One region of the Kribbella koreensis genome, then DNA from elsewhere that is predicted to be linked to it. Evidence: riboswitches for the same ligand, from Rfam matches in the RefSeq annotation. Region 1 holds a riboswitch; the other holds the start of a gene.
The links. Region 1 has a riboswitch for glycine ahead of gcvP (aminomethyl-transferring glycine dehydrogenase). Riboswitches for the same ligand answer to the same signal wherever they lie in the genome.

Region 2: another riboswitch for glycine. It lies ahead of ABD116_RS25450 (L-serine ammonia-lyase); the one in region 1 lies ahead of gcvP (aminomethyl-transferring glycine dehydrogenase).

What each region holds. Positions count from the first base shown of each region.
Region 1 is NZ_BAAAHK010000017.1:230,855-236,597, forward strand. Features, by position in the region: gene ABD116_RS30605 (zinc-ribbon and FHA domain-containing protein) at 1-336, shown strand, start outside; gene ftsR (transcriptional regulator FtsR) at 377-1,018, shown strand; gene ABD116_RS30615 (bifunctional nuclease domain-containing protein) at 1,065-1,556, shown strand; gene ABD116_RS30620 (MerR family transcriptional regulator) at 1,735-2,328, shown strand; glycine riboswitch at 2,350-2,447, shown strand; gene gcvP (aminomethyl-transferring glycine dehydrogenase) at 2,521-5,370, shown strand; gene ABD116_RS30630 (serine hydrolase domain-containing protein) at 5,388-5,743, shown strand, end outside.
Region 2 is NZ_BAAAHK010000013.1:256,232-261,974, reverse strand. Features, by position in the region: gene ABD116_RS25455 (alpha/beta fold hydrolase) at 1-599, shown strand, start outside; gene ABD116_RS25450 (L-serine ammonia-lyase) at 561-1,934, opposite strand; glycine riboswitch at 2,012-2,104, opposite strand; gene ABD116_RS25445 (DUF3817 domain-containing protein) at 2,181-2,513, opposite strand; gene ABD116_RS25440 (alpha/beta hydrolase) at 2,612-4,075, shown strand; gene ABD116_RS25435 (hypothetical protein) at 4,136-4,372, opposite strand; gene ABD116_RS25430 (hypothetical protein) at 4,551-5,114, opposite strand; gene ABD116_RS25425 (aminopeptidase P family protein) at 5,140-5,743, opposite strand, start outside.

The sequences.
Region 1 (5,743 bases):
GCCGAGGACGAGGCCGCGGTCGGCGCGCTGCCCCAGGGATCGGCGCTGCTGATCGTCCAGCGCGGCCCGAACGCGGGCAGCCGGTTCCTGCTCGACGTCGACGTGGTCACCGCCGGCCGGCACCCCGACAGCGACATCTTCCTCGACGACGTGACCGTGTCCCGCCGGCACGCGGAGTTCCGGCGCGACCCGCAGGGCGTGAAGGTCCGCGACGTCGGCAGCCTGAACGGCACCTACGTGAACCGCGACCGGATCGACGAGCTGCAGCTGTCGAACGGCGACGAGGTGCAGATCGGCAAGTACCGGCTGGTCTACTACGCCAGTGGCCAAGCCTGAGTCTGGAGACTCCGCACTAGGGGGCAGCAGCATCGGTGAGGTGCTGCAGCTCCTGCAGGCCGAGTTCGCCGACGTCACCATCTCCAAGATCCGCTTCCTCGAGGCGGAGGGGCTGGTGACGCCGGCCAGGACCGCTTCGGGGTACCGCAAGTTCAGTACCGCCGACATCGAGCGGCTTCGCTATGTGCTGACCGCGCAGCGCGACCAGTACCTGCCGCTGAAGGTGATCAAGGACCACCTCGACGCGATGGATCGCGGGCTGCGGCCGCCTGCTCCTGGTGGCCGGCCGGCGGCGCCGCAGACGTTGCCCCAGCCTGCCGGGCTGCCCGATGCCGAGGACTTCTCGACGTACGGGACCGAGTTGAAGCTGACCCGGGACGAGCTGCGCGAGGCGGCCGGGATCACGGCCGAGTTGCTCGAGCAGCTGGAGAGTCACAACCTCGTCGTGGCCCGGGGCAACCACTACGACGGCGACGCGATCCTGATCGCCAAGGCGGCCGCCGAGTTCGCGCAGTACGGGATCGAGCCGCGGCATCTGCGGCCGTTCCGGGCCGCCGCCGATCGTGAGGTCGGGCTGATCGAGCAGGTCGTACAGCCCCGGCGCGACGACAAGACGCTCGAACTGGCCGCCCTCGCGGTGCGTTTGCACGCGGCACTCGTCCGGTCACGGCTCACCCGCTGACCCCGGCGGGGCAGCCCCGGCCTGGCCCGCAGAGTAGGCTGAAGGAGTGCGCGAAGTCGACGTGGTCGGAGTCCGGGTTGAGATGCCCTCGAGTCAGCCGATCGTGCTGCTCCGGGAGGTCGGCGGAGAGCGGTACCTGCCGATCTGGATCGGCGCGGCCGAAGCGAGCGCCATCGCTTTCGCCCAGCAGGGGATGGAGCCTCCCCGGCCGCTGACCCACGACCTGTTCGCGGAGACCATCCGGGTGCTCGGGCACACGCTGAGCCAGGTCCGGATCGTGAACCTGACCGACGGCGTGTTCGAGGCGATCCTGGTCTTCGACGACAAGACCGAGATCTCCGCCCGCCCGTCGGACTCGATCGCGCTCGCGCTGCGGACCGGTACGCCGGTGTTCTGCACCGAGGAGATCCTGGCCGAGGCCGGCATCCCGGTTCCGGACAGTGAGAACGAGGACGACGAGGTGGTCGAGGAGGAGGAGGTCGAGCGCTTCCGCGAGTTCCTCGATCACGTCACACCGGAAGACTTCGACAAGAGCTGACAGGTAACGATTCGTATTGGATCCGCGACACGCATCCGGCTCGGGGCGGTTGTCGTTGACCCGGCCTGAGCGGCGGCTTACCTTGAAGGAGTCGTGGGGTGTTGTAACTCCACGGATGTGATCCGTTCCAGTCGGTACCCAGGGAGGCTCAGGCGTGACACGCACCGGCGACACAGATCTGACGGCGCAGTCGACGTCCGAAGCACACGCCGAGGCGGCCGTCACCGCCGGCGTCCAGGGTCTGCTCTTCGAGGACGACCTGAAACCGATGCCCGACGACGTCGGTTTCCGCGGCCCGACGGCCTGTGCCGCGGCCGGTATCACCTACCGCCAGCTGGACTACTGGGCCCGCACCGGACTGGTCTCACCGTCCGTCCGCCCGGCCACCGGTTCCGGCACCCAGCGGCTCTACGGCTTCCGCGACGTCTTGTTGCTCAAAGTGATCAAGCGGCTGCTCGACGCGGGCATCTCGCTGCAGCAGATCCGCAGCGCCATCGCCCACCTGAGCAAGCGCGGCATCGACGACCTGACCCAGATCACGCTGATGAGCGACGGCGCCTCGGTCTACATGTGCACCTCGCCCGACGAGGTCATCGACCTGCTGGCCGGCGGCCAGGGCGTCTTCGGGATCGCCCTCGGTGGCGTCTGGCGCGAGGTCGAGGGATCGCTGTCCGAGCTGCCGACCGAGCGGCTCGACGCGCACGGCGAGACCGGCGACGACCACGCCAACGACGAGCTCGCTGCCCGCCGCCGTGCCCGGATGACGGGCTGAGGTACCCTCGTTCTCAGCCGTACACAACACTCGGGAGAGTCTCGACCTGCTGTCTGGTCGGGCGCCGAAGGGGCAATTCCTCCCCGGAACCTCTCAGGCCCATGGACCGAGTGTCTTAGGCGACTCTGAAGCGCGCGCCGCGTGACAGAGGGGGAGGCCACCGGCAATTGTCAGCAACGGAGCCTCCACACAATGACTGAAACCCCTGTTCAGGTGTCAGCGGTGTTCGCCGACCGTCACATCGGCCCGCGGTCCGGCGAGATCGCCAAGATGGTCGAGACCCTCGGGTACGCCGATGTCGACGCGCTCGTCGACGCCGCGGTGCCCGCCTCGATCCGCTCGACCGAGCCGCTCCGGCTGCCCGAGCCGGCCTCCGAGGTCGACGCGCTGACCGAACTGCGCCAGCTCGCCGCCCGCAACAACGTCGCCACCTCGATGATCGGCCAGGGGTACTACGGCACGTTCACCCCGTCGGTGATCGTCCGCCGCCTGGTCGAGAACCCGGCCTGGTACACCGCTTACACGCCGTACCAGCCGGAGATCTCCCAGGGCCGTCTCGAGGCGCTGCTGAACTTCCAGACCGTCGTCTCCGACCTGACCGGCCTGCCGACCGCGAACGCGTCGCTGCTCGACGAGGGCACTGCCGCCGCCGAGGCGATGACGCTGGCGCACCGGTCGAACCGCAAGAGCAAGAGCAACCGGTTCCTGGTCGACGCCGACTGCTTCGCGCAGACGATCGCGGTCGTCCAGACGCGCGCCGAGGCGCTCGACATCGAGGTCGTCGTCGCTGACACGACCGATGGGCTGCCGGAGGGCGACTTCTTCGGCTTCCTGGTGCAGTACCCGGGCTCCGGCGGTGTCGTTCGGGACCTGAAGCCGCTGATCGCGGCGGCACACGACCGGGAGACGCTCGTCGCGGTCGCGTCCGACCTGCTGGCCCTGACGCTGCTCGAGGCGCCGGGCGAGGCCGGGGCCGACATCGTCATCGGGTCGTCTCAGCGCTTCGGGGTGCCGCTGTTCTACGGTGGGCCGCACGCTGGGTTCATGTCGGTGCGCGCCGGGCTGGAGCGGTCGCTGCCGGGTCGGCTGGTCGGCGTTTCGGTCGATGCAGATGGCGCGCCGGCGTACCGGTTGGCTTTGCAGACGCGGGAGCAGCACATCCGGCGTGAGAAGGCGACCTCGAACATCTGTACCGCGCAGGTGCTGCTCGCTGTCGTCGCGTCGATGTACGCCGTCTACCACGGTCCGGAGGGGCTGAAGGCGATCGCTGAGCGGGTCCACCGCCACGCGGACAGCCTCGCCGCCTCGCTGAAGGCCGGAGGCGTCGAGGTCGTGCACGACCAGTTCTTCGACACCGTCCTGGCCCGGGTGCCCGGTCGTGCGGCGGATGTTGTCGACACGGCTCGGCAGAACGGCATCTGGCTGCGTGAGGTCGACGCGGACCACGTCGGTATCTCCTGTGACGAGAAGACCGACGCGACGGCGCTGGTCGGGGTCTGCCGTTCCTTCGGCGTGACGTACGACGCGGCGCTCGGCGGTGACGCCCTGGCCGAGACGGTCACGCGGACCTCGGAGTACCTGACGCACCCGGTCTTCAACACGCACCGGTCCGAGACGGCGATGCTGCGCTACCTGCGCAAGCTGTCGGACTACGACTACGCGCTCGACCGCGGCATGATCCCGCTCGGCTCCTGCACGATGAAGCTGAACGCGACCACCGAGATGGAAGCCGTCACCTGGCCCGAGTTCGCCGACATGCACCCGCTGGCGCCGATCGAGGACGCCGCCGGCTACGTGAAGCTGATCGGCCAGCTGGAGCGCTGGCTGGCCGAGGTGACCGGCTACGCGAAGGTCTCGATCCAGCCGAACGCCGGCTCGCAGGGTGAGCTCGCGGGGCTGCTCGCGATCCGCGGCTACCACCGGGCCCAGGGCAACGAAGATCGCAACGTCTGCCTGATCCCGGCGAGCGCGCACGGTACCAACGCCGCCTCCGCGGTGATGGCCGGGATGAAGGTTGTTGTTGTCAAGGGCAACGATGACGGCACGATCGACCTGGCCGACCTGCGCGCCAAGGCTGACGAGCACGCGGAGAAGCTGGCCGCGATCATGATCACCTACCCGTCCACGCACGGCGTGTACGAGGAGAGCGTGACCGAGGTCTGCCAGATCGTCCACGACCACGGCGGCCAGGTGTACGTCGACGGCGCGAACCTGAACGCGCTGCTCGGGCTGGCCAGGCCGGGCGAGTTCGGCGGCGATGTCAGCCACCTGAACCTGCACAAGACGTTCTGCATCCCGCACGGTGGCGGTGGCCCGGGTGTCGGTCCGGTCGCGGTCGCCGCGCACTTGGCGCCGTACCTGCCGAACCACCCGTTGCTCGACCAGGCCGGCCCGGAGTCGGGTGTCGGTCCGATCAGCGCGGCGCCGTTCGGCTCGGCCGGTGTGCTGGCGATCTCCTGGGCGTACATCCGGATGATGGGCGCCGAGGGGCTGACGTCGGCGACCAAGGCCGCCGTACTGACCGCCAACTACGTCGCCAAGCGGCTCGAGGACGCCTTCCCGGTGCTGTACACGGGGGAGAACGGGCTGGTCGCGCACGAGTGCATCCTGGATCTGCGGCCGATGACCAAGGAGACCGGTATCACCGTCGACGACGTCGCGAAGCGGCTGGTCGACTACGGCTTCCACGCGCCGACGATGTCGTTCCCGGTCGCCGGGACGTTGATGGTGGAGCCGACCGAGTCCGAGGACCTGGGTGAGCTGGACCGGTTCTGCGACGCGATGATCGCGATCCGGCACGAGATCGACCGGGTCGCGGCAGGGGAGTGGCCGGCCGGTGACAACCCGCTGGTGAACGCGCCGCACACCGCGTCGTCGGTGATCAACGACAAGTGGGAGCACGCCTACACCCGCGAGGAGGCCGCTTTCCCCCAGTCGGTCGACCGCACCACGAAGTACTGGCCGCCGGTCCGCCGCATCGACGGAGCCTACGGCGACCGCAACCTGATCTGCTCCTGCCCCTCCCCGGAGGCCTTCGAGTAACGGGCATACTTGGGTGAGTGACTGACGTTCGTGCTGACACCGCGGCGGCCTTGTACGCCGAGATCGCCGCGGCCCAGAGTGAGACCAAGCTGCCGACCATCACAGCCGGTGTGCTGAAGGACGGCGCGTTGGCGTGGACCGGCTCCCGCGGGCAGATCGTGGACGGTGAAGGGCTGGCGCCGGGCCCGGACGTGCAGTACCGGATCGGGTCGATCACCAAGACGATGACCGCGATCCTGGTGCTGCAGTGTCGCGACGACGGGCTGCTGTCGCTGAATGATGCCGTGGGCAAGCATCTGCCCGGCGTGGCGTTCGGCGACCTGACCATCCGGCAGTTGCTCGCCCACTCGGGCGGGATGAACGCCGAGCCCGA
Region 2 (5,743 bases), on a different contig from region 1:
ACGGGAGTGCACCTACGCTCCCGCGGTACACCTTCGAGTCGATGGCGGGCGCGGTTGCGGAGGCGCTGCCGGTGCGGGAGGGGTTGGTGGTCGTCGGGCATTCGCTCGGTGGGGTGATTGGGCTGGAGTTGGCCAGTGGGCGGTACGGCGTGCAGGTGGATCGGGTGGTGGCGTTGGGGGTGAAGGTGAGCTGGTCGGCGGATGATCTGGGGCGGGCGGGGGCGCTGGCGCAGAAACCGATCGGGTGGTTCGAGAGTCGGGACGAGGCGGCTGCCCGGTTTCTCAAGGTGTCTGGGTTACAAGGGCTGGTCGAGCCGGACAGCGGCGCGGTTGAGCATGGGATCAAGCAGGTCGATGGGCGGTGGCGGCTGGCGATGGATCCGGGGACCTGGGCGGTGGGTGCGCCGGGTATGGAGAAGCTGATCGCGGCTAGTCAGGCGGAGGTCGTGCTGGCGCGCGGTGAGCTTGATCCGATGAACACGGATGCCGAGCTGACCGCGCTGGGCGGGCACGTCGTCACGCTGGCCGGGTTGGGGCACAACGCGCACGTGGAGGATCCGTCAGCACTCGATCACGTTCACGGCCAGGCCGCCACGTGAGGTCTCCTTGTACTTGATCTTCATGTCGGCGCCGGTCTCGCGCATCGTCTTGATCACCTTGTCGAGCGAGACGACATGGACGCCGTCGCCGTGCATCGCCATCCGGGCGGCGTTGATCGCCTTCATCGACGCCATCGCGTTGCGCTCGATACAGGGGATCTGAACCAGCCCGCCGACCGGGTCGCAGGTCAGGCCGAGGTTGTGCTCCATCGCGATCTCGGCCGCGTTCTCGACCTGCTCCGGAGTACCACCCAGTACTTCGCACAGCCCGGCGGCCGCCATCGAGCAGGCCGAGCCGACCTCGCCCTGACATCCGACCTCGGCGCCGGAGATCGACGCGTTCTCCTTGTACAGAACGCCGATCGCCGCGGCCGCCAGCAGGAACCGGACCACGCCGTCCTCCGATGCCCCCGGCACGAAGCGACGGTAGTAGTGCAGCACGGCCGGAATGATCCCCGCGGCACCGTTCGTCGGCGCCGTGACGATCCGGCCGCCGGACGCGTTCTGCTCGTTCACCGCGAGCGCGAACAGGTTGACCCAGTCCATCACCTTCAGCGGATCGACCGACCACTTGTCGCCGCTGAGCTTCTTGTGCAGCGCGGCCGCCCGGCGCGGGACCTTGAGACCGCCCGGCAGCGTGCCCTCGGTCTCACAGCCCTCGTCGACGCAGTCCTGCATCACCTGCCAGATGTGCAGCAGGCCCTCGCGGATCTCGGGCTCGGTCCGCCAGGCCAGCTCGTTGGCGAGCATCACCTCGCTGATCGGCAGGCCCGACTCCTGGCAGCGGACGAGCAGCTCGTTGCCGGACAGGAACGGGTACTTGAGCGGAGTACGGTCCGCGACGATCCGGTCACCGGCCGCCGCGTTCTCGTCGACGACGAAACCGCCGCCGACCGAGTAGTACGTCCGCTCCCGCAGACAGGTGCCGTCAGCGGCCCGGGCCACGAAGGTCATCCCGTTCGGGTGGTACGGCAGCGCCTTGCGCCGGTGCATGATCAGCTGGTTGTTCTCGTCGAAGACGATCTCCCGCTGACCGGCGAGCCGGAGCCGGCCGGCCGCGCGGATCGCGGCGACCCGGCTCTCCACCGAGCGGGTGTCGACCGTCTCCGGGTCCTCACCCTCCAGCCCGAGGATGACCGCCTTGTTGCTGCCGTGCCCGTGGCCGGTGGCGCCGAGGGAGCCGAAGAGTTGCGACTCGACGGCCGTTGTACGGTCGAGTAACCCGTCCGCGGCCAGGCCGAGCGCGAAGGTGCGGGCGGCTCGCATCGGTCCCACGGTGTGGGAGCTCGACGGGCCGATCCCGATACTGAACAGGTCGAACACGCTGATCGCCATGCTGGAGGCCTCCTGGTCGCCATTGACCGATTGGTATGCCTCCCCGCTCTGTCAGGCAGTGTGCCTTCCAGAGGTGCCTCGCCCGCACGGTGAAGGTGCCTGAGAGATTCTTGGGGAGAGTTGCTCCTACGGCGCCCGGGTCAGGCCCGGGTCTCTCCCGCACGGGTTCATGCGGCTGCTGATTTCACTACTCGCCGCGACGGTACGGCGGACCGGCCGCGCGCGTCAATCCGGCAGCGGGTGAACTCAGGACAACCGGTTGGTGCGCTGCGCCCAGAGCTCGAAGAACCAGGTGAACAGTGGCGGGATGCTGGCGGCCAGAGCGGCCAGCGTGACCGGGACCGTCCAGCGCAGCTGCTTGCGGACCGCGAGCACCGTGATCACGTAGGCGATGAAGATCGTGCCGTGCACCGGCCCGAAGATCTTCACGCCGATCTCGTTGTCGGACAGCACGTACTTGAACAGCATCCCGATCAGCAGCCCGGTCCAGGAGATCGCCTCGGCGATCGCCACGGCACGGAACACCGTCGCGTGCTTCGATCCGGCCGGAGTCTCAACAGCGGTCGTCGTCTCAGTCATCAGATCAGTGACCCTAACAAGTCCCCCAAGGCGAGCCGGGGGTTCGGGCCGGGTCTGTCCCCGATGCGCACGGGAAGGCGTTTGCCCAGGATCGGGGGATGAAGCTCATCACGTGGGGTGCGATCGCCGGCGTCGTCATCGCCGGCCTGGTCGCGCCACCGGCAACCGCCGTACAACCGAAGTCCTTGCAGTGGACCGACTGCGAGGTCAAACCCAAAGAGGATCCCAAGCTCGTCGCCGGCTCCGAATGCGCGACCCTCCAGGTCCCGGTGGACTGGAACCACCCGGACGGACCCACCTTCGGCCTGGCGATAGCCCGCCGTACTGCGAAAGACCCGTCAACCCGCATCGGCACCCTGGTGTTCGGCCCGGGCGGCCCCGGCGACTCCGGGGTCGACCGGATCCGGACCGGTATGACCCGCTTCAGCGACGCCCTGGAGGACAGGTTCGACATCGTCAGCTTCGACCCCCGTGGGATCGCCCGCAGCAACCCGGTCGTCTGCTCGGCCGCGTTGCTCGCCAAGCAGCCCTCGCCGCAGATCAGCAGCCGCGCGCAGTTCGACCAGACCATCCGCTACAACCGCGAACTGGACCAGGACTGCCGCACCCACACCGGGCCGGTCTACGACCACATCGACACCCTGCAGACGGTTCGCGATGTCGACGCGATCCGCGCGGCGCTGGGTGAGACCAAGATCAGTTTCCACGGCAGCTCGTACGGGACCATGCTCGGTGAGCTGTACGCCGAGAGGTACCCGCACCGGCTGCGCGCGCTCGTCCTGGAGAGCGTCTTCGACCACGGCGACTCGACAACCGGTGAGTTCCTCGACGCGCAGGCCGCGACGGCGCAGGACTCGTTCACCGAGTTCGTGAACTGGTGCGAAGAGGCGACCGCCTGCTCGCTACACGGGCGCGACATCCACGCGCTGTGGGCGGAACTGCTCGCCCGGGCCGGTCGTGGCGAGCTGCCGGATCCACGGCAGGCGAGCGTGAAGGCGACGCCGTTCACGCTGACCTTCGGGGTGTTCCGGATGCTCTACGAGCCGCAGTGGGCCGCGCTGGCCGACCTGTTGAAGCGGCTGGAGACGAGCGCCCCACCGACGGGCGAACCCCCGGTACCGACCGGGCTGGCCCCGAACACGCTCGCACCGTTCTGCCGGGACCTCAGCCTGCCGGTCCGCACGTATGGTGAGTTCTCAGCGCACGTACGACGGCTCGCGCGGAACAACCAGGACCTGAAGATCCCGCCGACGCTGCTCGCGGTGACCAACTGCCTCGGGCTGCCGAAGGCCGTGAATCCCCAACAGGACTTGAAGATTCGCGGCCTCAAGACCCCCGCGCTACTCGCGAACGCGCTTCACGATCCGGCCACCGGCTACAGCTGGGCGACCAGTGTCGCGCGCCAGCTCGGCGAGCAGGGGGTGCTGCTCACGTACGAGGGCTGGGGACACGGCAGCTATACCAAGAGTCCTTGCGTAGGGCAAGCAATCGACAGCTACCTGATCTCACTGACCGTTCCGCGACGCGGCACGACCTGTCCGGCGGTACCGCCGGCGTCCTGATGACGATGGGGCTCCTCGCCGGGCATGGCGAGGAGCCCCATCATTGTTCCCAACCGGCTGTCAGACGGAGACGAGGTGCGCTTCCTGGACACGGGTGAGCGATCCGCTGCGGAGCACCTCGCTGGACAGCTCGAGGAGCCGGGCGCACGCGCGCTCGAGAGCCTCGGCCTGGGACCTGCAGCGGTCGACGAACCAGTACGGATCGTCGGGCTGCGGATCATCGGTGTCGTCGATGTCGGCGAACCAGTGCTGGTCGCCGGCGCAGGTGCAGTGCACCACCCGCACTCGCAGGTTCATCACGAAAATCCCCCCGTGCCGTAAATCCCTGGGATCCCCCCCGGGTTCCCAGCCGGGGCCAGCTCGGCCGGTGCGCAGCCGCGGCCCCCCACTACCGCGCACCGGGCCGAGATTGACCCTCCCCCGCTCCTTACATCGTGCTGGACGGCCCGGTGTTACTACTTGTGACCGAATTATTTTAAGTGATTGCTTGACTACGCTCAGTCGTTGCCGCGACCACGTTCTGCGAGAACACCAGCAGCACGAACCAGAGCACCGCCACGAACGCCAGCCCGGCCGACAACAGGCCCAGCAGGCCCACGACGTCTCCCATCCGATCGCCGCCCGAGACGACGAGCTGCCGCGGCCCGATCAGCAGACTCATCACGATCGAGACCGCCTCGGTACCCCGCAACCAGCGGGCCCGCTGCTCCAGTGAGCGGTCGCCGGCCCGGTCGGCCAGCCGCATCAGTCCGGTGCAGGTCAGGACGATCACCATCCCGCCGATGACGATCAGCGACGCCAGCCGGAGCTCGCCACCGACGATCGCGCGACCACCCAGCAGCGGGAGCAGCTCAGGCAGAGACGCCAGAGCGCCGACGAAGGCGAAGCCGGCGGCCAGGCGGAAGGCGTTGTCGAGTTTCCGGAGGCGGCACAGCCCGAAGTACAGCATCAGCCAGCCGGCCAGATCGACCACGACATCGAAGTTGTCGTAGCGGAAGTCCAGGAGGACGACGATCATGCCCCAGCCGATCAGCTTCATGCTCTGACGGTACGCACCGGGTAGGTCACCGTGGGAGATGACTGCGGGTCCACGCCTCCAGTCCGTCGGTGGTGATCGGGAGGGCTTCGGTGAGGATCTCGAGGCGGTCGGAGTGGACGACCACGTTGTCCTCGATCCGGATGCCGATGCCGCGGAGTTCGGGTGGGATGGTTTCGTCGTTGGGGTGGAAGTACAGGCCTGGTTCGACGGCCAGGGCCATGCCGACGTCGAGGTCGGCGGCGAAGTAGGTCTCGGGGCGGGCCGCGTCGCAGTCGTGGACGTCGAGGCCGATGTAGTGGCCGAGCCCGCAGACGACGTACCGGCGGTGCTGTTGCCCGTCCGGGCCGAGCGCCTCGTCGAGCGAGACGTCGAGGACGCCCCAGTCCTGCAGGCCCTCGATCAGCACCCGCATCGCCTCGTACTGGAAGGCCCGGTACGGCGCACCCGGGCGAACCTCTGCCAGCGCGGCGACCTGAGCCTTGTGCACCAGGTCGTGCACCTGCCGCTGAGCCGGCGTGTACTCACCAGTCACCGGGAAGGTCCGCGTCACGTCAGCGGTGTAGAGCGTCCGCGTCTCCACCCCGGCGTCGAGCAGGATGACGTCACCCTCGCGGACGGCACCGTCGTTG